Regions from separate parts of the Paenibacillus terreus genome, predicted to be linked through region 1. Evidence: riboswitches for the same ligand, from Rfam matches in the RefSeq annotation. Region 1 holds a riboswitch; each other region holds the start of a gene.
What was found. A riboswitch is a leader RNA that binds a small molecule or an ion and turns the genes downstream of it on or off. The one in region 1 is predicted to bind cyclic di-GMP.
Positions count from the first base shown of each region.

Region 2: another riboswitch for cyclic di-GMP. It lies ahead of ACE5KN_RS08825 (SDR family NAD(P)-dependent oxidoreductase); the one in region 1 lies ahead of ACE5KN_RS18270 (transglutaminase-like domain-containing protein).
Region 3: another riboswitch for cyclic di-GMP. It lies ahead of ACE5KN_RS03290 (LuxR C-terminal-related transcriptional regulator); the one in region 1 lies ahead of ACE5KN_RS18270 (transglutaminase-like domain-containing protein).
Region 4: another riboswitch for cyclic di-GMP. It lies ahead of ACE5KN_RS22960 (hypothetical protein); the one in region 1 lies ahead of ACE5KN_RS18270 (transglutaminase-like domain-containing protein).

Region 1 covers NZ_JBHIRX010000010.1:78,653-85,890, forward strand. Annotated here, with positions in the region: gene ACE5KN_RS18260 (DUF6597 domain-containing transcriptional factor) at 1-455, opposite strand, end outside; gene ACE5KN_RS18265 (collagen binding domain-containing protein) at 636-4,322, opposite strand; gene ACE5KN_RS18270 (transglutaminase-like domain-containing protein) at 4,605-5,405, opposite strand; cyclic di-GMP riboswitch class I at 5,420-5,507, opposite strand; cyclic di-GMP riboswitch class I at 5,566-5,653, opposite strand; gene ACE5KN_RS18275 (isocitrate lyase/PEP mutase family protein) at 5,849-6,619, shown strand; gene ACE5KN_RS18280 (bifunctional transcriptional activator/DNA repair enzyme AdaA) at 6,642-7,205, shown strand.
Region 2 covers NZ_JBHIRX010000003.1:412,099-419,336, reverse strand. Annotated here, with positions in the region: gene ACE5KN_RS08835 (monooxygenase) at 1-1,396, shown strand, start outside; gene ACE5KN_RS08830 (pyridoxal phosphate-dependent decarboxylase family protein) at 1,578-3,155, opposite strand; partial or broken gene ACE5KN_RS08825 (SDR family NAD(P)-dependent oxidoreductase) at 3,188-3,289, opposite strand; cyclic di-GMP riboswitch class I at 3,413-3,499, opposite strand; gene ACE5KN_RS08820 (NADH:flavin oxidoreductase/NADH oxidase) at 3,849-4,880, shown strand; gene ACE5KN_RS08815 (MarR family winged helix-turn-helix transcriptional regulator) at 5,100-5,513, shown strand; gene ACE5KN_RS08810 (ABC transporter ATP-binding protein) at 5,594-7,238, shown strand, end outside.
Region 3 covers NZ_JBHIRX010000001.1:719,738-726,975, forward strand. Annotated here, with positions in the region: gene ACE5KN_RS03285 (MFS transporter) at 1-1,214, shown strand, start outside; cyclic di-GMP riboswitch class I at 1,334-1,424, shown strand; gene ACE5KN_RS03290 (LuxR C-terminal-related transcriptional regulator) at 1,577-2,305, shown strand; gene ACE5KN_RS03295 (ribbon-helix-helix protein, CopG family) at 2,447-2,671, shown strand; gene ACE5KN_RS03300 (DUF6809 family protein) at 2,816-3,121, shown strand; cyclic di-GMP riboswitch class I at 3,338-3,429, shown strand; gene ACE5KN_RS03305 (helix-turn-helix transcriptional regulator) at 3,702-4,304, shown strand; gene ACE5KN_RS03310 (3-hydroxybutyrate dehydrogenase) at 4,473-5,252, shown strand; gene ACE5KN_RS03315 (class I SAM-dependent methyltransferase) at 5,313-6,263, shown strand; gene ACE5KN_RS03320 (type I polyketide synthase) at 6,317-7,238, shown strand, end outside.
Region 4 covers NZ_JBHIRX010000015.1:121,574-128,811, reverse strand. Annotated here, with positions in the region: gene ACE5KN_RS22970 (sensor histidine kinase) at 1-798, opposite strand, end outside; gene ACE5KN_RS22965 (response regulator) at 798-1,487, opposite strand; gene ACE5KN_RS22960 (hypothetical protein) at 1,660-1,905, opposite strand; cyclic di-GMP riboswitch class I at 1,928-2,018, opposite strand; gene ACE5KN_RS22955 (winged helix-turn-helix transcriptional regulator) at 2,241-2,567, shown strand; gene ACE5KN_RS22950 (MFS transporter) at 2,785-3,990, shown strand; gene ACE5KN_RS22945 (hypothetical protein) at 4,074-4,829, shown strand; gene ACE5KN_RS22940 (DinB family protein) at 4,861-5,394, opposite strand; gene ACE5KN_RS22935 (DinB family protein) at 5,419-5,952, opposite strand; gene ACE5KN_RS22930 (MerR family transcriptional regulator) at 6,042-6,512, shown strand; gene ACE5KN_RS22925 (aldo/keto reductase) at 6,570-7,238, opposite strand, start outside.

The DNA of each region.
Region 1 (7,238 bases):
ATCTTAATGATGGCTGAAACGTTATTGGCGGCCAGAATTTCTTCGACCATAAGCGGCCCTTCAATTCCCCAGATATCTTCCAGGAAAACATGGTGTCCCGTTAACGCCGAGAGGGGAGATTTTAAAATAGCCCCGGCCGCCTCCGAATAAAACTGGATGCCGAACATCGAACGGGCGGCCGAGAAGTGTAAAACTTCAGATTGGGTCGCCAGCCCATCGACAAAAGCAGCCTTCCGGCAGGAGGACGAAAGAAGATCTACGATTATACCGACACAGCCATCCGGAATAATCCGGTGCAATTGCTTCTCAGCCCCTGGCTGAAATTCCATTGTCCAATAACAAACAATATACGGTGCCAAGTGATGGCTCGGCGCATATTCCCGGTAACTGTACCCGGGGTGATGCAGCTCCGGCTGCAGTTTAGGTGATGGTACAGGACGATAGGAATGTCTCATTTCACATTCTCCCTTGCTGCTATTTTTGCTCCGTCGTTCTTCAAATCATATCAGATTTTGACCGGATGGTCGCCGCTCATATCATAGCAGTTTTTGCCGCAGCTCAAGAAGCCGGTCCCCAGCATGAAAAAAACTCCCCCAATCCTGTTACCAGGACAAGGGGAGCAAAGTGTTAAACAATTATGGTTTCATTGTTCTCCGTCTGAAGCCTAACCATACACCGAGAGCGATCAGCCCGAGACCCGCCAGATAGAACGGATAGTGGCCTGCTTCACCCGTTTGCGGCAGCATCGTTACCGTAGTCTCCGATGGCGGAGTTTGTGGTTTCGGCGTTGGTACTGCCGGCTTCTCCGGTTTCGGCTTATCCAGTTCCGGCTCGCCTTCACCGCGCGGAGTATCCTCCTCATCGATGTCAACGGTTGGCGTTTCCGTCGAAGGGGTTTGAGGAGTTGTTGTCGGTTCGCCTCTTGGGGTATCTTCATCCGGCACATCTACTTCGCCGGAAGGTGTCCCTGGGTTAGACGGGGTTCCCGTTCCTGGACTGGACGGAGTTTCCGAAGGCAGCCCAGGATCATCATCATCATCGTCGTCCTTCGAACCACCAGGCGTTCCTGGATTCGATGGGCCGCCTGGGTTACCAGGATTTCCTGGATCAGTCGGATTCGTCGGATTATCAGGATTTCCTGGGTCTGTCGGATCCGTTGGATTGCCAGGGTTTCCTGGGTCTGTCGGATTGCCAGGATCGGTTGGGTTGCCTGGATCTGTCGGATCTGTCGGGTCCGTTGGATCCGTCGGGTCCGTTGGCTCGCCTGGATTGGTTGGCTCTTCCTTAGCGTTCGTGATAGTCAGTTTCTTTACGTTGCCTTGACTCTGGATTTTGGAGTCGATCGTTACGTCCCATGTTGCCTGATCGATCTTATATCCTTCCGGAGCTGCCAGCTCCTCCAGAACATAGTCGTCAAACAGCAGCTTCGTAAACAGAATTTTTCCATCTGCTCCTGTTGTTTTTACGATCGGCGTCTTCTTACCGGCTTTATCGTAAAGGGCAAACTTTGCTCCTGCCAGCGGCTTCGTCTGATCATCCTGGTCAACCTTCGTTACTTCCAGGCTGCCCGTGACGCCGCCTCCCGAGCCTGAACCGGAGGAAGTGCGGACGATAATCTCCTTCGTCGTTTCCCTAACCTCGGTCTTCAGCTGATCTCCTTCGAGCGCCACTTTATTCTGTACAGCTTCTTTATCTCCAGCGGTGATGAACGACTGATATTCCAAAATATAAGCCGTGGAGATCGCGTCCGTGAACTTTAATTCAAACGTCTCTTGATCGCCGTCAAGCCTTGAGATGGTTAATGTGTAATCCTTCCCTTTTGTCAGCTCATCAGCTTTGACCGCTTCACCGTTCGCATTGATCTTGGTTGCGTACAGGTGGAACGATTCCTCGATCAGGACTTGGTTCGCACTAGGATAATCGAGAATCTTGGCGTTGGAAATTTGCGACTGCCCTTCATTGATACGAACGGACCAATCGATTTTGTTTCCGTTTTGGGCGCCGTTTTTCTTCACATATTCGCCGCCATGAGGAACTGACACACTGGCGTTCCATGTGGCCGCTTTAGTAGTGCCGTTCAGCAGCTCAGCCGTATTATCAATATTCTTGACAATCACTGTGCCTTGCAGCGATGTTTTGAACTCGATCCAGTATGCGGTTGAGATCTGGCTGGTAAAACGAATGGACAATTGGTTTCCGTTCGCATCAGACGGTTCCGTCACCTCAAATTGAGACGCCGGTACTTGGGCGCCCTTAGCAACCCCATCCCGTCCCCCTGTCAGCTTCATCTCGTATACCTTCACCGAATTTGGTACAAGCTTCTGATCCTGCTTCAGAACATCCGTTACGATCGCTTCGTCTAGCGATTTGAGATTGTAGTTCATCTTGATGTTCCACGTAATCTCTTTGTTGACTGGATTGTAGCTGCCGTCTTTACCGCCGTTATTTTTCGTATAGCCATCGGAGGAGAAGCTCGCATCCCGCTGGATCGGGCCTTTTTCCTCGCCGTTCTCGATCCACGTCATGATGGCTCTGTTCATGTAATCCAGCTTGCTGTTATTCAGCCAGTCGATGTTAAATTTCGTTTGATATTCGATTGTATACGTGGTGTCAATGGTCTTGGAGAACTTGATATCAAAGCCACTGCGCAGATTATTGTACTCGACCTTATAGTCGCTCGCAGGAACGACTTTCCCGTCCGCTTTTACGACTACTGTACCCGGAATGAATTCAAGGCCGCCTTGCGGGAACGTATCCCTGATGACTACATTCTCCATGCTGTACTTGCTGCCGTCCGGCTTTTTATCGCCATTGACCGTAATAACCCACTTCGCCGTTTTGTTGGCAAAGTCGACATTCGAGACGCCCTTCACCAGAGCGCGAATTCCTTGGGCCGGAGCTGTTACTTCTTTGGACGAGTCACCCGATACGACTTTATTCTTTACTGGCTGTCCCTCAGCGCTCGTCCGGTCGACCGGTTTGGTCTGGTAAACGATCGTATAAGGAGAATCGATACCATTATTGAATTGAAGTGTAAATCCGTTTGTACCCGTCGGTGTAAAGGTGTATTCATCCGGTGAAAGCTGATCTTCTGCCTTCGTCGAATTCCCTTTATACACCTTCAGCGAATCAGCAACCAGCGTATGAATCGCACTGAATTCATCCATGATGATCGCTTGCTCTTTCGTAAGCTTTTTCTCGTTGAAATTGTATTTCACAGTCCAGGTGATGATTCCGTTATCTTTATTCTGGCTATAAGACTTATCCAAAAATTTACCGCGGTCCACTGTTACCGTAGCAGTTGATTTGGCATTTTCCATGTCGTCGCCAGACAGTACAGCAGTGTTCTCAAAACGCGCCTGCTCGCCGGTAAGCTTCGTTGAATAACGAATCTCGTAGGCTTTGCTGATCGTCTCATCCTGGAACGCAAGCTCCAGTTTGGCGCCGCCGTTCGTTTCAACCGTATACTTGTCGGCCCCTACCTTTTCGCCAAGGACCGTCGAGCCGTCACCGTTAACCTGCAGACGGTATACCTCCACAGAGTCGGCGATGAGCTCAGAGCCTTCAGGCATCACATCCGTGATGACCGCATGCTTGATCTTATCCAGCGACTTGTTGACTTGAACCGTCCAATCGATCCGGTCTTTGCCAACCGCTTTCCCCTGTTTATCGATCAACTTTCCGCCCTGCGGCTTCAGATTCACGATAACGGTCTGCACACCGCTTTTTACCGGAATGGCAATGATGACTTCCGTGCTTCCCTTAATCGTTTCCTTCGTAAACTCGGTGCGTATTTGCAGCTTGCCGCTTACGTTGGAATGGCTTTCCACATAATCGTTGAAGGTCATGACAACCTTCCCGCTCCGATCGACGGTAAATGTGCCAACTTTGTCTTGATCGGCCACGAGCGGTGCGTCAATGTCCGTAAAAATTTCAAACTGCTTTGGCAGTTCGAAGGTAAAGGTATCCCCGTTCTTGTAGCCGTGATTATTCGGAAGCTCCCATTCGTAGCTGAGATTCACAGCCTCACCGATGTCCAGGGTACTGTCCGGATTATATACCGCATCGACCACGTTACCATTCGAGTCGGTTAATACCACTTTTGTTAAAATATTGTCCGTATTCTTGACTGGCGCCGGCGGGATATACACATCATCCGTCACTGCAACTTCATCCGTTTCCCCATACACGGATTCCTGCACGTTTGACAGTGCATCGGCCGCGTTGGCATTGGCTACATTGCCCGTCCAGACGGTTACACCAAAAACCGATTGAAGCAGAAGCAGCAGCGCCACAACGATTCCACTAACTTTTTTCTTCATAATCTCTCCCTCAGTCTCTACATCACCCTCGTAATGTCGGTTCCGATCCAGCTTTCCGTGCGCAAATCGGGCTATCTATACTGCATTGAATTGTATGCCGTTAAGAGACCTTCAGTCCATCACCTCCACTTATTTCTAAATGGCGCACGATTCATTGTTCCTGTTTTTCCCACCAGAACCAAATGGGCTTCTTGCATTATAACTGCCGGACCTCTACAATTTCTCTACAAACTCGAATAAGCCTTGGACATGTGTCCAAAGCTTAAGTTAATCGTATTCTTTTTAGTAATATTTGGATACCGAATAACGAGAGGCGTCTTTTATCATTTTAAAATCGGCCCCTTTGGCTTTCCAGCTCGCATCAACCGTTGTATCAATGGTTACCCATTTTCCGTTCAAATAAACTTCATTCCAGGCGTGGTAAACATCGACGTATTCCGAAGTCCCCATATCGAGCTTGGCTGGAATGCCGATACTCCGCAGCATGGAAGCGAACAGGGAGGCATAGTCGTAACACATCCCCTTCTGCCCTGCAATCGTGCGATTGATATCGGGAAGGTAATCTGTCAGATCACTGGTTGCAAGAGCCTTGTCGTATCTGATCGTACCAACAATATATTCATAAATAGCCTGTACTTTTTCTTCGTCAGATTGAGCAGACGCGGTTAGCTTCTTCGCAAGTTGAGCAGCCTTGTCCTGTTCGCTCCAATTGATATTTTGTACAGAACTCAAAAACACTTTGCTCTTGTTTGCCAGTTGAAGTGTAACGGGCGCTTCCTGTGCGATCTTATATTTGGTACCGCTGACTTGCTCCAGTACGGTAACCGTGTAATCACCGTTGCCCATCTGCAGCGGGAATGCTTCCTGCCGTTTATTCGGCGAAAGTACATACGTATATTTGTCCTGACCTTTTGAGATCATGAGCTTCGTCTTGATGCCGGCTTTCACATCATAGCGAACAACGATCACACCACGGTCCAGCTGTTCCAAGCCCAGCCAATCCTGAGATTGCGCAGCTTGTACAAACGGAGCCCACAATAATAACGCAAAAAGTCCTACAATCGCGAATATTGCGTTGCGCATAACTGCAAACTCCCTTCGATAGCCAGGCTGCCATTGACATATCGTCAAGAAGGCCCTGTAGCTTTGCGTCCCAGTCTTTCGACAAGTTTGCCATTGTCGTGCTAGAGTTTCCAGATTTTAATATAAAATTATCCTATGAAAAACAAAAAAAGCGTCTTCGTTCGGTAGCTGGCTGCCGTTTGACATATCGCCAAGTAGGCCCTGTAGCTTTGCGTCCTTGCCTTTCGACAAGTTTGCCGTTATCGTGAGTAGCTTTTGTGAGACTATCTTACCAAATATCTCTATTTCTATCAAGAGAAAATTTACAAGATTCATTGATTTCCGCGCCCATTCGATGATCTTTTTTTTCGTTCATATCTCAGACCATAAGAGCAAGAATGAGGACGAAATGATTAAAGCCTCCTTGATAGAATGAGTTACACCAAAGCCAAGGAGGAAGCAAAATGTCGATGATTCGGGAGTTCAATAATCTCCATACTTCAGAGGAGCTATTATTTTTGGGAAATGCCTGGGATCTATTATCAGCTTTGACATTAGAGAAGACAGGTTTTAAAGCCATTGGTACTACCAGCTGGGGGATTGCCAACTCGTTAGGCTATGCGGACGGAGAATTAATAGATTTTAATCAAAATCTAGCAATCGTCAAAACCATTGCAGAAAATGTAAAAATACCGGTATCCGCTGATATCGAGGCAGGATATAGCGAGGATTTTAACACAATTATCGATAATGTATTAAGAACAGCAGATGTCGGGGTCGCCGGCATTAATATCGAGGATTCCTTGAAAAAAGAAACGGGGTTAAGAGATATAGCGGATCATTGCAGCCTTCTGATCAAAATGAGGACGGCGCTGGAAAATCGCGGATTCAAAGATTTTTATATCAACGCCAGAACGGATACTTACTTTCAATTGGAAAACCCCTTCAATGAAACGATCGATCGGGCCAGTGCCTATGTTGAAAGCGGGGCCAGTGGCATCTTTGTGCCAGGGGTAACGGAAGAGGACGAAATTCAGCAAATAGCTGCTCAAGTCAAGGCGCCGCTCAATATATTGTCTTTGCCTAACCTGACGAGTTGTAATAAGCTGAAAGAGTTAGGCGTCAAGCGTTTCAGCTTCGGAAATGCCCTGTCAGATAAAGTCATCGCTTGCTTACAAAACAATGCGGCTAAATTATTGGAATTACAGGATACCTCACATTTATATGAAAACTAGATCAGAAGGCAGGGATGAAGTGATGACCAGTATAAATCTTTCATTTGACGAGATGTGGGAAAAAATCATTGCCTGCGACCGGAAATATGATGGTCTATTTTTTACAGCCGTGAAAACAACAAAAATCTACTGCCGTCCTTCCTGCAGATCCAGAAAGCCCAAAAAGATAAATGTTGAGTTCTATCACAATATCAGTGAGGTTGAAAAAGCTGGTTATCGTGCATGTAAAAGATGCCAGCCCGAGGTTGAACATTCTCCAAACAGTGAATTTGTCAAAAGTGTTACGACAATTTTAGTGAATCAATATAAACAAGATTTGAAGCTGAATGATATTGCGGAACAGGTCGGTTTAAGCCCCTTTTATCTTGAAAGGCTGTTTAAAAAAGAAACATCAGAGACTCCGCGTACTTTTTTGGAAAAAGTGCGCATCGATAGAGCCACACAGCTTCTTCAAACGACCGATATGACCAATCTTGAAATTGGTTATGAGGTAGGCTTCCAAAGTCTTTCTAATTTTTACAAAGTGTTTCGAAATTTAAAAGGCTGTTCGCCAAGCGAGTTTCGTAAGATGAGGAAAGAGCCTTAATCGATAAACTGGAGATTCAATACTACCTTTTTT
Region 2 (7,238 bases), on a different contig from region 1:
ACCTTATTCCCGCGCGCTTACGCTGCATCCACGGTCGCTGGAGCTGCTGGATATGCGTGGTCTTAAAGAAAAGCTGGAAAACAGAGGGGGACCGATTCCCACCGGGCATTTCGCATCGCTGGATACCCGGCTTGACTTCTCGGTGCTTGATTCCGCCTCTAATTACACGCTCTTTATTCCGCAGAATGAGACTGAAGAGGTGCTGGAGGAATGGGCAAAAAGCCTTGGTGTGGATATCCGGCGGGAAGTAGAGGTCGTATCTGTCCGTCAGCATGCGGAAGGCGTTGAGGTGACCGGCGTTGGGCCGGAAGGCGAATTTACACTGCAGGCAGCTTATGTAGTCGGTGCAGATGGTGCGGGCAGCACGGTTCGCAAACAGACCGGCATTCCGTTCACCGGAACAGGGGATACGCTGACCGCCATGCTTGGCGACGTGGTGCTGACGGAGCTGGAGAAGCCCACCGTTCTGTCCCGTTATAGTGAGCAAGGAGGGACGATGATCGTTCCAATGAACTCGGGGCTGCACAGGGTGATTGTGGTTGATCCGGAGCGGACATCCGTGCCAAAGAGTGAACCTGTAACTCTCGAAGAACTGGGAGCGAGCTTAAAAAAGATTCTCGGAACCGACCTCGGTATCTCGAATCCTCGCTGGTTGTCCCGTTTTGGCAATGCGACACGACAGGCGGAGCGTTACCGTGAGGGTCGGATCTTCCTCGCGGGGGATGCGGCGCACATTCATCTCCCGGCCGGCGGCCAGGGGCTGAACGTGGGATTGCAGGAAGCGGTGAACCTGGGCTGGAAGCTTGCGGCCGCGCTGAAGGGCTGGGCACCGGAATGGCTGCTGGACAGCTATCATCAGGAGCGCATGCCTGTAAACACGGCGCTGCTTCGCAATACCCGGGCTCAGGCGGTGCTGATGGCATCGGATTTCTCGCAGTCTATGGGCGACCTGCGCAGCCTGCTGTCCGAACTGCTGCAAATTCCGGAAGCGAACAGATTGCTGGCCGGCCAGATCTCAGCGTTTAACATCCGTTATGAGTCGGACCCGCTTGCACTAGCGCATCCGCTGAACGGATCCCGCCTACGGGATTTGAAGCTGAGAACGGAAGACGGTGCTCTCCACCAGGCGTATGAATTTTTCCATTCCGGCTCTTTCGTACTGCTTCACTTTGCGGGGGACCCAACGATCCAAGGGGCCGATTGGAGCCGTTACCCTCATATCAAGCCGGTGTTCGCTTCGCTTGCCGAGGATGCCGCTGATTGGGCCGACGTGCATACGGCGCTCGTTCGTCCGGACGGCTATGTCGCATGGGCGTTGTCACGGTCGGAATCGGAGCCTGTGGAATCGGTCCGGCAAGGGATCGCTCGCTGGTGCGGCGAAGCAGGGATTCTTTGATTTGATTGTTTTGAACAAAACAAAAAATGCTGAGAACAGGGGAATCTTACACCTGTTCTCAGCATTTTTTAATCAGAATATCGCAGGAGAATAGCGAATTCTGATAGTAAGTGGGGGGTATGCACGGAGCATCTCACAACGTATGATAGGAGACACTTTTGTCCTTAACTATGGAGGAGGGTTAAGTTACTAAAACATCATTTATAATCTCCTTCAGATAAAGCACAATCTCATCCACATGCTCCTTCCGGGTATGGGGTGAAATGACGGAGAGCTTGGCTGCGTAAAGCGGCATCGTATGCAGGTCTGCCGTCAATACAGATAAGTGTTTTTTCGTATGGTCCAATAACATACTCTCTCTCCGCCGGCCCAATCGCTCGAATAATCTTTCGTTCAGGAGATTGGTGCGCTCCACTTCCTCCTGCGTGCATTCCCCGTTCAATTCCTCCGCGAAGCGGGAAACGCCGCCCGGGTATATGCGAAACAAAGTAATGTTCCCCGGATTAAACCTATTTACAATCACCGCTTCGGGAATGTTCATTTTCAGTGCTTTCCTGAAAGCAATGTTCACCTCGACCAGTTGGCCCAGGATCTGTTGATAACCTTCAATCCCGAAAGCCAGCAGTACGCTGTAGATTCCGAAGGAGCTAGCGGGCGTTTCTTCCGGAGGAAGGTCTATAAGCTGAAGATCCTTTGCGTCTTTAACCAGAAGCAGGCTGCTTGAATGCGGAATATGCCCTGATTTATGAAAATCAACGCACAATGAATCGGCAAAGCGAAGCTTGGCCATTTTGGATTGAATCCTGTACAGGGCGTGTAATGTCTCCGGTTCAAAGGAAAGGGGATTGGCTGCAAAATCGTACCCGTTAAAGAAGGCAAAGATTCCGCCGAGCGCCGAGTCCGCGTGGATATGCGGCCGGGGAATATTATAAGCGGAGCACAGAATGGCGGCTAAATGGTAAATTTCCTCTACATCGTCGATCCCCATCGCATCGCTTGTCCCCGTTGTGGCTACAATGCAAATCGGTGTTCCTCCGCTGCGGATCACACGAATCAATTGATCCTTCAACTCCACAAGATCCATGGAGCTGTCCGGCAGTGTCCGCACCCGGATCAAATGACCGCTTCCGATCCCTACCGCTTCCATTGACCTGGACAAGCTGTCATAAGCCGCTTCCGAACAGAGCACATACAGCTTGCGGGGCACGCCCGAGCGGGGTGCATCGGGAGCAAGCTTGGCAATCGCGATGCGCAATGCCGCAAATAGGGCCCTTTGCCCTTCCCCAGGGGTGTAACCTCCACTGCTGCTGCTGTCGTATCCGACCAGCCTGGACAGCATTGCTGTTACACTGGCTTCTGCCTCTGCACCTGCCGGCCCGTATGCCTCCGACATATGACTGTCATTAACCAGACAAGCGGTCAACAGGCCGAGAATACCCGGGATGCTGTCCATCTGGAGCGTATTTGTCAATTCGTATCTTTTATGTAGGGGGAGGGAGTGCAGAAGTGACAATAGCTTATGATTGACCTCTTCCATAGACATCCCCGCTGCCGGTATTTTACATGACCGTATAAGTTCACTATATAAGTCGCTTTGTCGGCGGTTACTCTCCATGAGATATACATGATCATGAGCTTTAACGCGGTCGATGCCGATCAGGATTTGCTCGATCCATTTCAGAAAAGCTGCTCTCTGCGAATCATTCCCGTCTGAACCGGGGTACCGTGTTCCGATGTCAGGCTTGCTGTCGTACAACATCCAATCCCCTCCCCGTGTGCTATTAATACTGCCTACAAAGCATGTCCCGAGCCGCCGTCGATATTTACAGAGGTGCCGGTTACATAGGAAGCCGCTCCGGATGCCAAAAATGTAATAACTTTCGCCGCTTCATCCCTTCGCGGACTTATGTTAAAGCACTTTCATTCCTAGAAAAATAAGAATTTTACATTTGTGAACGCAAAAACACCTCTTTCTTATCTGGTAAAGGAATAAGACGGAGGTATTTTTCCGTCGTATTCGGTAGCTGGCTGGCATCGTGGCATCCCACCTAAGCCCCTGTAGCTTTGCGTCCCCGCCTTTCAACGGGTTTGCCTTTATCGTACGAGTTTATTGCTGTCTAACCGTGTTGTATGATGTCAATTTACCAATAGGATGGTTATATGGGAATAGGAGTTTGGAACTATTTTCCTCAAATTTTCTTTATTTGGGACAAAGAAATAAAAATTTTAAGTTCTTTTGATTCATGAAATCAGGATCATCGAGCTGATAACCGCTCACAAAGACAGTATAAAAATTGATACTAGGGAACATGGATGTGAGTACTTGTGTGGGAAATTGCAAAGTATGATAATGAATTGTGTGCAACTTTCTTGAGTTGCAGTACAGCTAAAAAATGTATGATTCGTAAACCTGTGGTTGAAACTATGGGACAGGAACCAGGGAGGGATTACCATGTCAAAGAACATACTGTTCACGCCTTACACCATTAAAGGCCTGGAGCTTAAAAACCGGATTGTCATGGCGCCGATGTGCCAATACTCGGTTACAGCCAAGGACGGCATTCCGAATGACTGGCATTATGTCCATTACACCAGCCGCGCTGTGGGCGGCACAGGATTGATCATTATAGAAATGACAGATGTCGAGCCTGATGGCCGTATTTCAGACTATGATCTGGGACTGTGGTCGGATGAGCATATCCCCGCTTTTCGCCGTATTGCCGATGGTGTGCATGAGCATGGAGCGAAGCTGGGCATTCAAATTGCCCATGCCGGCCGCAAGGCGGAGGACGCAGCCGAACCTGTTGCTCCGTCGGCCATTGAGTTCCCAGGCGGAGAGCCATACAAGAAGCCGCGTGCGCTGACAACGGAGGAAGTGCGGGAGATGGTGCGGAAATTCGGGGAAGCGGCGCGCCGTGCGGTAGCGGCAGGAGTGGACACGATTGAGATCCATGGAGCGCACGGCTATCTCATTCATCAATTTCACTCCCCTCTCACCAACAAGCGGGATGATATCTACGGACAGGACCTTTCACGCTTCGGCGTAGAGGTGATTAAGGCGATCAAAAAGGAGATGCCTGAGAACATGCCGCTGCTGTTCCGGATCTCTGCCGTGGAGTATGCGGACGGAGGATACGATATCGATCATGCAATCGAATTGCTTAAGAAATACCGTGATGCGGGCGTGGATGTCGTTCACGTCAGCTCCGGCGGTGAAGGGACTCCTGGAGCGAGAAGACCAGGGAACCATCCCGGCTATCAGGTTCCGTTCGCCCGCCAGATTCGTGAGGAGGTTGGCATTCCGGTCATTGCCGTAGGCAGACTGGATGACCCCGATATGGCGCAATCGGTCATCGGGAACGGAGATGCCGAGCTGGTGGCCGTGGGGCGCGGTATGCTGAGCGATCCTTACTGGGCTGTACATGCAGCGGTAACGCTCGGCGAGGAACATAAAGTTCCCGTGCAATATGAGCGGGCGTTTTAATGGATAGGCGCCGATAGGTGCCATATAAGGTATTATAATAACCCGGCCGAGGGATTCAGCCGGGTTATTTCTTGTGTTGTTTTGTTCATCTGACCAGTACCATCTGCAACTTAATTTGGCGGAAAATAGAGGGAATACCCGTATGGGTTTGACACAGCAGCAAAGATCTATTATTATCTCATAGTGTAAGATAAATTTTAGAAGGTGTGAGCCATACAAGTGGATTATAAAGAATTAGCGGTAGAGCTCTTTGAATACGCCGCCCAAGCTCGCAAACCGCCGCTGGATGATCGGAGACAGCTCTTCTCGCGCGGGGAAGTGGGGATCCTGATTCACCTGAATTTCCATAAAGACGGGACCACCTCCGGAGAATTGAGCGAATACTTGTCCGTCAGCACGGGAAGGGTGGCAACAGCGCTGAAGAGCCTTGAGAAGAAGGGGTTTGTTGTGCGTCGTACCGATGCGGATGACAAACGCAGGGTGATCGTATTTATTACCGATGCCGGCAGGCAATTTCTGCTTGACAGACGTAATGAAGGCATTGCGTTAACCGAGAAAATGCTGCGCAGGCTGAGCGAGGAGGATGCCAAGGAGTTTGTCCGCCTGGTAAAGATCATGGCTTCCAAGAGTTAATAACCAATGCAGTTCATTTAAGGGCTGCATGATATTTTTGCCAAATGTCTTACACTATAAGATAAAAGGAGAGCAACCAGATGGTGAAGATTTTCAAATACCTCAAGAGGCATGAATGGATGCTCGTGCTTGGCAGTCTGGCCTTCATCGTTGCACAGGTATGGCTTGATTTGCGACTGCCGGATTATATGGCGGAAATTACAACCAAGCTGCAGATGGAAGGATCGAAGATATCGGATTTGCTTGTCCCCGGCGGTTATATGCTGCTGTGTGCCGTCGGCAGTATGATCGCCTCGATCATTGTCGGCTACTTCGCCGCCAGGGTGGCGGCAGGGCTGGCTATGCGTCTGCGCGGTATGGTATTTGACAAAACCTTGTCATTTTCCATGGAGGAGATTAACGGCTTTTCGACCGCCAGCTTGATCACCCGTTCAACGAACGATGTTACCCAAATTCAAACGGTGGTTGCACTGGGACTGCAGGTGATCATCAAAGCGCCGATTCTGGCTGTATGGGCCATCGTAAAAATTGCGGATAAAAATTGGCAGTGGACCGCCTCCACGGGAGCGGCCGTAGCCGTGCTGATTCTGATGCTGAGTGTGATCATTATTTTCGCTTTGCCAAAGTTTAAAAAGATTCAACAGCTTACGGACAATCTGAATCGCGTAACCCGTGAAAATCTGACCGGGCTGCGGGTGGTTCGCGCTTATAATGCAGAGCCGTATCAGGAAGCCAAATTCGAGCAGGCCAACGTTGAATTAACGAAAACGAACCTGTTTGCCAGCCGGTTAATGGCGATGATCGGCCCGGGCATGACCTTTATTATGTCAGGCCTGAGTGTGGCGATCTATTGGATTGGCGCTTATCTGATTAACGTTGCTGCTGTGCCTGACCGTATCGCGCTGTTCTCGAATATGGTCGTATTCTCCTCCTATGCGATGCAAGTGGTCATGGCCTTTATGATGGTCAGCATGATCTTTATTTTGATGCCCCGTGCATCGGTATCCGCCAAGCGGATCATGGAGGTGCTGAATACCGAGGCCAAAATCGTTGACGGGAAGGAAACGGCAGGAAAACCGGAGTTGACCGGCCAGGTGGAATTCCGCAATGTCAGCTTCAAATATCCGGACGCGGAGGAGCCTGTGCTGCACAACATTAGCTTTACTGCCAGGAAGGGCGAAACGGTTGCCTTTATTGGCGCTACAGGCAGCGGTAAAACCAGCGTGATCAATCTGATCCCCCGCTTTTATGACGCGACCGAAGGAGAAGTGCTTGTTGACGGCGTGAATGTCAAAAATTATACGCAAGAAGCGCTTCATAACAAAATCGGTTACGTGCCGCAGAGAGCTGTGCTGTTCAGCGGCACAGTGGTTTCTAACGTGGCGTATGGCAATAACGGGCGGACTGACGGGAAGCCGGAAATATCCGAAGAGCTGGTCAAGAAAGCAGTCGAGATTGCCCAAGGCTCCGAGTTCGTGGAGAACATGGAGGGCCAGTATGAGGGGCAAATTGCCCAGGGCGGTGCCAATGTATCAGGCGGACAGAAGCAGCGGTTATCCATTGCCCGCGCAATCTACCGCCAGCCGGAGATTTATATTTTCGACGATTCCTTTTCGGCGCTTGACTACAAGACAGACCGCATTCTGCGCTCGGCCCTCAAACAACAAACCGGCGACGCCACGACACTCATCGTTGCGCAGCGCATAGGCACCATTAAGGACGCCG
Region 3 (7,238 bases), on a different contig from region 1:
TTATTCTTTCTTTTGCGGCGGGAACCGCGGTGTACGGGAAAATATCGGATATGTATGGCATCAAAAAGCTGCTTCTCGCCGGTCTTCTGCTTTATGGGGGAGGATCGCTGATCGGATTGCTCTTTCATGCCTGGTTCCCGCTTTTGCTTGCGGCACGTTTTATTCAAGGAGCTGGGGCTTCAGCTGTCCCTGGACTTATTGTGGTTCTTGTTGCCAGCTGTATCCAACAGCAGCATCAGGGAAGAGCTTTTGGTCTAATCGGTTCGACGGTCGCATTTGGAGAAGGCATTGGCCCGGTTCTCGGGGGCTTGATTACGGACTATGTGGATTGGTCGTATCTTTTTGTCCTGCCGATGATGACACTTTTGACGCTGCCGTTTTTCCTTCGCACACTTCCTGACAAGCCATCGCAAAAAGGCCGGATTGATGTGCCCGGTGGTTTAATGCTTGTTTTTGGAATCATAACGTTTGCCTTGTTTACAACCCATTACGAATGGTGGTATTTAACCATCTGCATTATTCTGTTCTCAGGATTTGCGCTGCGAATCCGGTATGCCAAAGAACCCTTTATCGAGCCTGCCTTGCTCAGGAGAAAAAGGTTTATTGCAGGTGTGCTCCTTGGAGGAGTATTTCTGGGCAGCGTTGCCGGAATGATCTCCATGGTCCCGTATATGATGAGAGAAGTGCATCATATGTCTGCAAGTCTTATCGGATACGGCATTTTATTTCCGGGAACGGTCAGTGTCATTCTTTTCGGAATGATTGGCGGTGCTTTGTTGGATAAACGGGGAACGGGTTTGGTGATCATTGCCGGAATATTATTGATCGGCGCAGGGTTCTTGAGTGTTTCGCTCTTTGCGGATAAGAGCCCGTGGATGATATCCGGCGCGCTTGTTCTCACTTTCGGCGGACTTTCCTTTGTCAAAACAGTGATTTCAACCATTGTGGCCGGGACGCTTCATTCCGAGGAAGCCGGTTCGGGAATGGGGATTTTAAATTTTGCCTGCTTCCTGGCGGAAGGAATCGGGGTTGCTGTAGTGGGGGGACTACTTACGCAGCACTGGCTGAATACTCCCGTGCTGCCTGTCATTACTGACTCTGCAGCCTATCTGTACAGCAATCTGGGGCTGCTGCTGTTTGCCCTGGTGATTGCAGGGGGAGGCGTATTCCTGGCCATATTCAAGGGGGTGGAGCGCTCCCAGAGAAAATTATAAAAAATCTTGAAAAAACGGACTATTGATTGTCGCATAATGTCATACTTGATAAAAAGGTCCTATTCCCAAACGATAAAACGGCATATATATTATACTATATAATTAAAAATTTATTGTTCGTACGACAATAGCAAACCCACCGAAAGGTGGCGACGCAAAGCTACAGGGGCTAAGGAGAAATACTGATCACTATGCCAGCCAGTTGCCGAATACGACGGGAGCCCCCGTCTATTTTGCTATGGCTATCAAAATGGACGGGGCTTTTTCATTTTTGCGAAATGGCTGCCGGATTCGGCAATGGCAATGATTGGGAGATCGATTTCATTATAGTCACTTATACTTAAAGGGAAGAAGGGAAAATAATGGACCACAGAATATTACTTGAAGTAAACGATCATTTTCCTAATATTCTCAGTATGTCTGGAATAAAAGAAAGGCTGATTGAACGGAAAGAAATCCTGCATTTACTGCAAGAGGAAACAAGGAGTATGAACGATATGCTGTCTATACCCTATTTATTTATGATCGCGGATACAGATGGAACCATTGTCGATTATTGCGGTACCGATTCGTTAATAAGTTATTTTGAAAGAAATAATATAAGAAATGGTACATCCTTCGCAATGAAAAACGCGGGAATCCATGCCATATCATTATCCATGGAACATCAAGCGGTGTCTGTCGTCATTGGGGACGAGCATAGCAACAAATTGTTTGCCGAATTGTCTTCTGTTTGTACACCTATTCGAATTAAAAATGTTGTTATAGGCTACCTGGGCCTCTGTTTTCACTATGTTCACCAGGTTACATTTGCACTGCCCCTCATTGAACACCTGGCAAGGAATATTGAAGACAAATTGCCTCAAAAGGACCCCGTTCTGCAAAAAGAGCTGACCTATTCTCTCTTTGAGCAATATGAATTAACCAATCGTGAGAAAGAAATAGCCTATGGGTGGCTCGAAAATAAAAATGTACCTGAAATTGCGGATAGTTGCGGCATTAGTCAAAGTACGGTGCGTACGTTTATCAAAAAAATCTATGCCAAAACGAGAGTCAATCATAAAGGAGCATTTCTTAAGAAATTTTCATAACATACAAAAATACATAAGCATAAAATGCCCAATTGTGGGTATTTTTTTGTTTGTTAACGTTCATTCACATTAATTTATTTTGGGATAGCCTCTTAATCTGCCGAAAAAAATAGTGAGCGGCTGAATGATTCGATTGACTTTTTGGTCCACAATAATATATTATTGTGGACCAAAAAGTGGGGTGAAGCAATGTCGGCCAAAAAGATGGGGCGTCCTCCATCTGACAATCCCAAAAGCGAAACGATCAAGATACGTATCGATCAGGACATGATGAGAAAGCTTGAGGCTTCTGCTAAGAAGCTGAATATGTCACGTTCGGATGTCGTGCGCAAGGGGATTGAGAAGATCTACGACGATCTCCAATAATTAAAGAAGGAAGCAGCGCAATGTCCCCAAAGAACACCGCTACTTCCTACCCCGCATCCGCTTGAGTAAGCAGACTGCATAAATATCCTACCATGTGCAGGATTCTCATTCAAGCGATGCGATGACATTTATGGGAGGATTAATATGCAAACCATTCTGGAAGCCCTGTACCGCGGGCAGCTTCATCCCGATGAAACCATCGTGCCATCTCATCCAGAATACCGACGCTTAAGCCAGCAAGTGGTCGCGCAGACGGAACAATGGCGAGACCGATTGGGTGACGAAGCATTTCGTCAGCTTGAAGAATATTTTGACTTGTGTGATCGTGTCAACAGCATGCATGTTGAAGCCGCTTTTCAACATGGGTTCAAGCTTGGAGCCAACTTGATGATCGAAGTCTCGAGCAAACGCGAAGGATTGCTTCAGGATACAGCTTCAGGATTGTCATGATGATGCAACTAACAACTTAATGACCATCTTCCGGGTCCGCTCGTAATGAGCGGGCTTTTATCTCTTGAATATTCTGACAGATATCTTCATGATTCCTCAATTAGAGAATAAAAGAAATACCCAATTCTGGGTATTCTATTTATTTAAGTCGGATTTTATAATTATTTGTAAGTTGTCCGTGAAGGGTTACTAAGCAAATTGACAATTTCATATTTCGTACGACAATAGCAAACCCACTGAAAGGTGGCGACGCAAAGCTACAGGGGCTAAAGTGAAATACAAATCTATTATGCCAGCCAGTTACCGAATACGACGGAAGCCTCCGTCTATGTTGCTATGCTACCAAAATGGACGAAGGTTCTTCATTCTTTTCAATGGATATCGAATTCAGCCGTGGCGATAATTAGGAGTTGGTTTCATTATTAGTCGCTTATTCTTAAAGGGAAGAAGGGAAAATAATGTACCAAGGAATATTACTAGAAGTTAACGATCATTTTCCTAATATTCTCAGTATGTCTGAAAAGAAAGGTTGATTGAACGAAAAGAAATCCTGCATTTGCTGCAAGAGGAAACCAGGAGTATGAACGACATGCTGTCGATCCCCTTTTTACTTGTGATTACAGATCCGGATGGAACTGTTGTCGATTACCGCGGTACTGATTTGTTAATAAGTTATTTTGAAAGAAATCATATAACAAAGGGTACATCTTTCGCGAAGGAACACTTGGGGATCAATGCCATATCATTATCCATGGAGCATCAAGCGGTTTCTGTTGTCATTGGAGAGGAGCATAGCAGCACATTGTTTGCCGAGTTGTCCTGGGTTTGTACGCCCATTCGCATAAAAAATGTTATTATAGGTTATCTTAGTCTCTGTTTTCACTATTTTCATGAGGTTACATTTGCTCTGCCCCTCATTGAACATCTGGCAAGGAATATCGAAGACAAATTGCCTCAAAAGGACCCCGTTCTACAGAAAGAGCTGACTTATTCTCTCTTTGATCAATATGAATTAACCAATCGTGAGAAAGAAATAGCTTATGGGTGGCTGGAGAATAAAAATGTACCTGAAATGGCGGATATTTATGGGATCAGTGAGAGTACGGTTCGTACTTTTATAAAAAAAATCTATGCAAAAACGAGAGTCAATCATATAAGGGCATTTCTTAAGAAATTTTCATAGCACTTGGTAGAGACGTGGCATTAACTAATTTCAGAAAAATGTTACATAAAAATCATATACCCAATTATGGGTATTTTTTTTATTTATGTAGAATTTTATAATTTTATGTAACAGAATGTTGTAAGGCAGCTTAGAGATCCGCACCCAAGACATGCTACTTTACAAGAAATGAGGGATATGCAAATGCCATTCCAGGGGGAAAGAACAGTTATCGTCACAGGTGCCGCTCGCGGCATTGGCTATTCTATTGCCGAAGCATTTGTCAAAAATGGTGACTTCGTTGCGATTGGTGATTTGAACGTGGAAAGCGCGGTTAGCCGTGCGAAAGATCTTGGAGACCGGGCAAAAGGTTACGAATTGGACGTTGGAGATCCGGTATCAGTACAGCTTTTTGTCCAACAGGTGATCGCAGAGCGGGGAAACGTCCATGTTCTGGTCAACAATGCAGGCTTGCAGCATATTGACAAAGTAGAGGATTTCCCCATTGAAAAATGGAACCAACTGATTAATGTTATGCTGACCGGTCCTTTCTTGTTAACGAAGTACGTGGTTCCTTTTATGAAAGAACAACAGTATGGAAGAATTATTAATATTTCTTCTGTTCATGGTATAAAGGCTGCCGCTTATAAATCCGCGTATGTGTCTGCAAAACATGGCGTTGTGGGTCTCACGCGTACAGTAGCGCTTGAAACTGTGGACGAGGGTATTACAGTTAATGCTATTTTGCCAAGTGCTGTAAAAACGGAATTGATCATGCAACAAATAGCACAAGTAGCCAGAGCAGACGGGATCACCGAGGAGGAAGTTCTCCATAAGCATCTTTGGAGTAAGCAACCTCTGAAACGTTTTATAGATCCGTCTGAGATTGCCGCAGCTGCCATCTATCTTGCTTCCGATGCAGCAGCCGCTATAACTGGTCAAACGCTGAGTGTATCCGGGGGTATGTAATACCAGGGGATTGGGATATTCGAAGACCGTTGAAAGCTCTCTTGGAGGTTAAACCACAATATGAATCAACTGAATAAAAACAATTTACTGAATCAAGTAGAAATTAAAATCAATCAAGGCCAATTCTCTGATGCGTGTAGTACCCTCTATGATGGATTAAGCCACATACGCAGCCATTCCTCAGCAGAAGAATGGAAACAATTTGTCACCCAATATCGTGAACATGCAGTAAGCCAGTTTTTCTTACAAGATCCGCTAACCCGTCGGGCATTTGAAAAACCGCGCGGTTATGCGGGTGATCCTGTAATGATCGACTTTGTATATGACCATGATAAAGTAGCAACACCTTGTGCCAGACCCACCGAGATTTCCGAAATTCTAAACTGCGAACTTAACCGTATAGTTCAAGCAAGTCACGCTGTTCGTGAAAGAAAACATATTTTGTCCAGAAAGATTAATCAAACTGCAGAACGGGTTGCGAATCCATATATTCTCTCAGTTGCTTGCGGCCATCTGAGAGAAGCATTAGATAGTGTGGCGATTCAAAACAGAAAAATCGGAAAATTTGTCGCTATGGATCAGGACAAGGAAGCTCTTTCTGTCGTTGCTGAACTAATAAAGGATTTTGGAGAAACGATCCATGCCACTTTAATTGACCTTATTTGTGACACAGTACCCCTTCCTTCCTTCGATTTTATTTATACCGCTGGTTTATATGACTATCTGCCAGAGAGTCTTGCGCAAAAATTAACCAGCAATTTATTTAACTTACTCAATCCAGGAGGTCGATTGCTCATAGCTAACTATCTTCCGGATACTCCCTCTATTGCTTACATGGAGGCTGTGATGGATTGGTGGCTCATTTATCGGGATAAAGAGCGAATGCAAGCGTTGATACAACAAATACCGCAAGAGAAAATTAATGATGTTGATATGTTTGTGGAAAAAAACCAGGTTATCATTTTTATGGAAATTGAGAAGGTCGGCGGAGCAAACGCTGGATCTGTGTAGCAACGGGCGTTGCAAACTTCGTTACAAAAATATGGGATTGAAGGTGGTTAGCAATGTTAGATCAGCAGAATCCTTGTAATATCGCAATCGTTGGAGTTAGTGCTCTGTTCCCTGGATCGACGGATGTTTCTGGTTTCTGGAATGATATACTTGCTGGAACAGACATGATTCAGGAAGTACCCCCTACACACTGGCTGGTCGAGGATTATTATGATCCTGATCCTGCTGCGATGGATAAAACCTATTCCAAAAGGGGTGCATTTTTGGGGGATGTTGACTTTGATACCTTGGAGTATGCCCTACCTCCCCTTAATCTTCCAGCCACCGATCCGAGTCAGCTATTAGCGTTGATTGTGGCCAATCAGGTATTGCACGATGCTGCACGCGGACAGTTCCGGCAAATGGACCGCGAGCGCATTAGTGTCATCCTTGGTACTTGGACGGCCTCATTGGTTTCCGACATGGCTTCCAGGCTGCAGCGTCCGGTATGGGCCAAGGCATTGCGGGAGAGCGGATTGCCGGAGTCTCAGATCGAAGAGATCTGCGAACGCATTTCGGCTTCTTATGTGCCGTGGCAGGAAAATACATTCCCTGGTTTGCTTGGCAACGTTGTTGCCGGCCGCATCGCGAATCGGCTCAATTTGGGCGGAACCAACTGTGTAGTTGATGCTGCCTGTGCCAGCTCCTTATCAGCGCTTTCCATGTCGATTATGGAGCTGGCCACAGGAAAATCGGATATGGTGATCACAGGCGGCGTTGATGCGATGAACAATATTTTTGCATATATGTGCTTCAGCAAGACCCCCGCACTATCGCCCACCGGCGATTGCCGTCCTTTTTCGGATGCGGCGGACGGCACAATCCTCGGAGAAGGAGTCGGGATGGTTGCACTCAAGCGGTTGGCCGATGCGGAGCGTGACGGGGATAAGATTTATGCCGTCATAAAAGGGGTGGGCACATCTTCCGACGGGAGAG
Region 4 (7,238 bases), on a different contig from region 1:
ATGGTGAAGAGCATTGGTCAACAGGTTCACCAGAATCTGTTTCATGCGGTCCGCATCCATAAGCAGCCTGACATCTGAAACGCCCTCGTATCGGAGCTGCACCCCTTTCTCAAGAAAAGCAGCTTCCATCAGTGCAGCAGCCTTTCCAACAATCAAACGCAGATTCTCCTCTTTCCGTGAAAGCTGGAATTCCGGCGAATCCATTACATTCAGCTCCTCCAGTTCACTGACGAGCTGGATCAGGCGCTCCACCTCCTCCAGGCAGGAGTGAATCCGCGCGGGCGTCGGCTCCCAGACTCCGTCCTCCAAGGCCCTCATGTGGCTTTTCAACGTTGTTAGCGGTGTGCGCAGCTCATGGGCAATGTCCTGCGACATGGACATGCGGAGTGACTGCTGTCGCTGCAGCTGCTCGGACAGTCGGTTCAGGGAAGTCCCGAGCTCCGCGATTTCATCCTGGCCTTCCGTGCTGACACGGGCGTCCAGGCTGCCACTGCTGATCCGTTCGGCGGCCTGTTTCATGCGGACAAGCGGGCGGGAGATGCGTTTTGCAAAATAGACCCCGATAATCAGCGCCAGCAGCAGCGAAAACAACCCTGTCAGCAGGATCGACTGAATCAGGGCACTCTCCAGGTGATCCATCAATGGGGACATTCTTTTACTCGCCGGTGAGACCTGCTCCATATACATCGAGATATGATAATGAGTGGCAAATACGCTGATCACGGCAAAAATGGCAACGATACCAGCAGCCATGCCGACGATGATCACAGCCAGCCGGATATACAGCCGGTTGAACATCAGCCCTCACCGCCAAACCGGTAGCCGAAGCCGTACACCGTAATAATATAGCGCGGATTGCGTGGATCTTGTTCGATCTTTTGCCGTACATTTTTAACATGCTGATCGATAATGCGGATATCACCGTCAAACCCGAAGCCCATCACCCTGTCGACCAGCTCCTCCCGCGGAAAGCGGCGCTGCGGATATTTGGCGAGCAGAAGCAGCAGCTTGTACTCACTAGGTGTAAGGCTGATCGGCTCTTCATACCTGTACACCTGATTTTTCAGTGAATCGATACGGAGATGCCCCCCATTAAAAGAGATGACGTCCGCCAATAGCTGCGAATCATCTGTCCGGCGCAGGATTGCTTTTACTCTGGCAACCACCTCATTCGGATCAAAGGGCTTGATCATGTAGTCATCTGCTCCGATGGATAATCCGCTGATGCGGTCCGCCTGAGCTACCTTGGCAGTGAGCATAAGAATCGGTACCGGGCTGAATTTGCGCACCTCCAGGCAGACGGTCTCCCCTTCCATGCCGGGCAGCATCAGATCCAATATCAACAGGTCAACCCGCTGGCTGCGCAGTACAGCCAACGCTTCCTCCCCGCTCACACTTTCCAGCACGTGAAAATGCTCCTTCTGTAAATAAGAAGCGAGTACCTCGCGAATTTTCTGTTCGTCATCCACCACCAGAATGGTTTTCAAGGCCTGTCCCTCCGTACGCCCAAGTTATACCGGAATTATACCATTCCGAATATGTAAGAGTCCTCCTGCCTATTACTTTCACCATTCTGTTTATCCTAAACTTGTGAAGATCTTTTGAAGACCACCGGAAAATGAAAAAGCACCGGAGGAAAATCCCTCCAATGCTTAATCATTAACGCATTTGAAATGTCCGAATCACCCGGATCGATATGATCTCTGTAGTCAACGGGTCAACGGGTTTAAAAGTCATGCTGTATAAATCATGCAGTCTCGTCTCAATGCCGTATTCTTTGAACTTATCGGAGAAGTCTCCAATCGTAGGCCTTTTCCCCGTTTCGCAAGTAATTTGGCACTCTTCAAGCCTGGTTTCTCCACGTCTGTATACAAATTCCACATCCGATTGATAAATACTGCTCACCCTGCTATTTCTCCCTCCGATTTAAGGTAGCCCAGCCGCCATAGATCCATGATAGTTTCCTTAGGCCTGCAGCTTTGCGTCCTTGCCTTTCGGCAAGTTTGCCCTTTGCATAAATGGTGGAATATCCACTTGAGATAATATAATATATTTTCCGTGTTTTTTCGACATGATCCCGTAAAAATCGCCATTCTTCACACTTGTTTACTTTTTCCCTTGTAGTGTTATCATAGATTGTAGTTCCTTGACGGATATGTACATCTCTGAAAGAACCCTATATACTTTCAGATCCTATAGAGATCAAAGCATCTCACTATATTTTTTCAGGAGGTAAACATATGGCTTACAATATCCCGGTGGAAGCAACCCTTGAGGTGATGGGCGGCAAATGGAAGGCGGTTATTTTGTGTCATCTGGATAAAGGCGACAAACGCACCAGCGAACTAAAGAGACTAATGCCTGGCATTACGCAGAAGATGCTCACACAGCAGCTGCGGGAACTGGAAGATGACGGACTTGTGAAGCGGCAAATATTTGAGCAGGTTCCGCCCAAGGTCGTGTATTCCCTGACCGGTTACGGCTGGTCCCTGAAGCCTGTCCTGGATGCCATGTGTGCCTGGGGCGAAAAGCATATTGAACAAGAAGGCCAAACAGTAGAGGTTTAAAGCAAATACTTTGAACCATCCACATAAACGATCTGCAAACGGAAGAGCCGGGCTCCTGGATACTCAGGATTCCGGCTTTTTTTCCCCCGTTTCCTCCTATAGGTACCTGTAAGTGCCTATAGTACTTCGAAGTATGTACTATTCTTTTTCGTGTGAAGCATCCATAATAGCATTTGCCGGCCGGCATAAAAATAAAAAAATAGGAGTGGAACTGAACATGTCCTCGGACACTAAACGCAGTACTTTGTCGCTGCTGGCTCTCGCTATCAGCGCTTTTGCAATCGGGACAACTGAGTTCATCAGCGTGGGACTGCTTCCCCTTATCGCTGAAGACTTGAATATATCTGTAACGATGACCGGACTGACGGTCACTTTATATGCGCTGGGCGTTACTTTTGGCGCTCCGGTATTAACCTCTTTAACTTCAGGAATACCAAGAAAAACGCTGCTGATCTGGATTATGATCATCTTCATCGCTGGCAATTCGCTTGCGGCCTTCTCAAGCGGAATCGGGCTGCTGCTTACGGCACGGGTTATTTCCGCGTTCTCGCATGGCGTATTTATGTCGATCGGCTCAACCATTGCGGCTGACCTTGTCGCGCCGAACCGGCGGGCAAGCGCCATTGCCATTATGTTCTCCGGATTGACCGTGGCCACGATTACCGGCGTACCCTTCGGCACGTTTATCGGCCAGCAGCTCGGCTGGCGTGCAGCCTTTCTAACCATAGCCGTGATTGGCATCATTGCTCTGATCGCCAATTTGATTCTCGTTCCCGGCAATCTGCGGAAGGGGGTCAAAACCCCGGTACGGGATCAGATCAGGCTCATTACCAACGGACGGCTGCTGCTTGCTTTCCTGATAACGGCTCTCGGATACGGTGGCACCTTCGTCGTCTTTACGTATCTGTCTCCTCTGCTGCATGACATTACCGGCTTTGGCGAGACAACCGTAGCTTTCCTTCTGCTTCTGTATGGCATTGCGATTGCCATCGGCAACATCATCGGCGGCAAGGCCGCCAACCGCAAGCCGCTTTCAGCGCTGCTGTATATGTTTATTATTCAGGCGGTGGTCCTGTTTATTCTGGCCTTCACGGCTCCGTTTAAAGTGGCGGGTTTGATCACGATTATTCTGATGGGCCTGTTTGCCTTCATGAATGTGCCCGGACTTCAGCTGTATGTCGTTAACCTTGCCCAGCGTTTTGTGCCGCAGGCCGTGGATGTCGCATCCGCAATCAATATCGCGGCCTTTAACGGCGGCATTGCTCTTGGCGCTTATTTTGGGGGCCTGATTGTGGATGGTCCGGGGCTGATTCACACCTCATGGATCGGCGGTTTAATGGTGGTCGGCGCTGTTATTTTAACAGGCTGGAGCCTTCTGCTCGCCAGAAAAGACAAAGACGTCCCTGCCGGGGAAGCTGTATAATGGTATTTAAACAAGGACTGTTTCTTTCCCGCTGAAAGAAGCAGTCCCTTTGAATACGGGCCCCTGTGAAAGGAGAATGGCGTATTTTTGCTACCAAGGATATTTTAAGCGTATGGAGAAAATTCGATCATTTCCCGATGGAAACCTTAACCAAAGCATGGTATTTTCAAAAGAATTCCGGAAAAAAGCAAAGAGAAGTAGCTCAAATGAAGGAGCATCGCGAGCAGTATGGCATTACAGGCAATTGCTTTGACCTCGCTTTGTGGCTGCTGCATGAGTTCGAAAAGGAAGGGATTGAAGCTTATCCGATCGGCCATGATATGGGAACAGAGGATGCGCATGTGGCCGTTATTGCGAAAAATGAGGAAGGACACCGCTATTATTGCGATTTGGGGGATCAGTGGCTCAATCCGGTGCTGGTAGATGCCGATAGTGAAGATTATACTGAAGAGAGATTAAAGGGCCTCTTTCCTGCGGCAGAGATACAAGTGCAATCGGCTGGTGATTTATTCACGGTTCTATACCACAGGCCAAACGGAAAAACCAGCAAGCAAGTCTTTAATCTTACCCCGGTTAAAATGGATGACTTCTGGCTTGCCGCCGAAATATGCCAGAATGCAATCCATAAGTCACCTCTATTAGAATGCAGAATTCCCTATAAGAATGAAACCGCTCATTGGGAGTTTTATGACTGGCAAAGCTTTCTGAGCACAACCGAAGGATTATTCAACGATCCGGAAGCAGAGTCTATTGAACAATGGTGTGTTAGAATCCATCAAAAAACGGGGTATGATACAAATTTCCTCTACGAAGCATTGAACATATACAAAAAAATGTGAAAACCGCCTGCAGCAGGCGGTTTGGCATTTTTCAATGATACTGTCCTGTTACATGCTCTCCCGTATCCTTCTGCAGCTTGGAAAGCAGTACGATTTGCCCCGCATGATATCCATAGTGTGCGGCAACAGCAACGATCAGCTTGCCAACCACCTTGATCTCGTAGGTTTTGCCCTCCTCGGCCTGCACCCGCAGCATCCGGTTCCAATCCTCCAGCCCGTAATGAATGGCCACCTCCCTGTCCAGGTCCTTTTCGGTAAGCCGGGCCAGTATATCTTTCGCTTCCGCTCTCGTGTCCGTCAGATGGCGGATCAGCTCCTCCTTGGATATACCGCCTTCTGTAGTAAACTCCTTCGATCTTTCACGGATAAACGGCTGCCCGCCGATGCCGCTGATCACATTCATGCGTTCATTGCCTGCCAAATGGAGACACAGATTGCCAATGCTGTTCATGGTATCCTTGGGCCTGCTCCACACCAGTGAATCATCTAAAGGATCCAAACTTTTCACGATCCGCTCAAGCTGCTTGTCCATATCCTCAATCACCGCTTCAACCAGTTTCAGCATAACACCCCTTCTTTCCTTATGTTATTAACCATTTACCCGATCAGGCTGCAAATTCCGCAAAAGCTCGAAGATTTGCCCTCTGTGATGCGCCTCGTGCTCCACCAAATGATAGATCACCCATTCCGGAGTTACGTCATAGGCTTCAAGCTGTCTTGGGGTTCTCCAGTCCGTAAGACTCATGCCTTTAAAATGAAAGAGCAGCCTGCCACGGACGGCCTGCAGACGGTGAAGATGCTGCTCCAGGGTTTGACCTTCAACATGAACCAGAGAACCGTCCTCCGACCTGTCCTCCTGCAGAAATAGAGAACGAATTTCCGGTTCATACTCGGTGGCTTCAAGCACCTCAACATACAGCCAATCCGCCTCAATAAGCGCAATATGATACAATAGCGAGCCGATGCTGTGCCGTCCTTCCAATTGCTGATCCAACAGGCCAGGGGCCAAGCCGTTCAACTTTTCCAAAATGGTTCTGCGGACATCCTCCAAGCTCCACAGCCAGCGTCCGATTTCGGGCTCATATCCCGGCAGGGCTGCCACTTGCAATGATTTTCTGCTCACAACTTCACTCTCCTTTTCTTTTAATATTCTAGGTGTGGCGGGGTTTTCCCTCTGCCCGGCTTGACCTGAAGCGTATTCAAGGTTCTATAATGAGTATCATTAATTCAAATCCGGTTATGGAACGGGGAGATCAATCTGTGGAAAGCACAATCCAATATACGATCGGCCAAATCGCCGAAAAAACGGGATTGTCCATACATACGCTGAGATATTATGAAAAGGAAGGCATTCTGCCGTTCATCCGGCGCAATGCAAGCGGAATTCGTGTGTACGAGGATATGGATATCGAATGGCTGAAATTTGTATGTGCCCTGCGCGAAACCGGCATGTCCATTGCGCAGTTGAAGGATTTCGTACAGCTTGCACTGCAGGGTGACGACACTATAGACGAGCGGCTCGAGATTTTAAATCATCAGCGGCAAAAAATCGAAGCCCAGGTGGAGACCCTAATGGGTTATATGGACCGGATTAACCGCAAAGCGGATCTATACCATCAAATCAAAAGCGGCGCCTTGACCAGTCAACCGGGTCAGCCCGGACGGCCGATGCCAAAGGGATAAGCCAATAATAAGGCCCATCCCTTCTTTGTCACGGCCCGTAATGGTTGACCTGCTCATTTATACGGTGCCCGGATACCGGTCCTCCGTATAAGCCAGCGGGTTCCACAGCGGATACTCCGGCTTTAACCGGCTGATTTCTTCAAGACGGGACAACTCGTCCCCGCTGAGGACCATGCCGGATGCCCCGAGATTATCCTGAAGCTGGTCAGACCTTTTCGCACCGATAATGACGCTCGTGACCGCCGGCTGATTCAAGAGCCATGCCAAGGCAATTCTGGCCGCCGTTGTTTCCCGCGCAGCTGCAATACCCTGCAGCACATCGATAATATCGTATCCCTTCTCCCGGTCTACAGGAGGGAAATCGAATTTACTGCGTCGATCCTCAGCACCGCCCTGGTTTTCCCTTGTATATTTACCGGATAAAAATCCTCCAGCCATCGGACTCCATACCAGCAATCCCATCTTCTGATCCTGAAGCACAGGGATGATATCCCGTTCAACATCCCGTCCTGCGAGAGAATAGTAAGACTGGCTTGATTTGAAGGAATGCATTCCGAGCTGGCGGGAGATACCGTTCGCCTTCATGATCTGCCAGCCCTGCAGGTTGGAGCAGCCGGTATAACGCACCTTTCCGCTGTGAACAAGTTCGTCAAGCGTGCGAAGAATCTCCTCCCAGTCGGTCAGCGGATCGGGTCTGTGAATCTGGTACAGATCGATATAATCGGT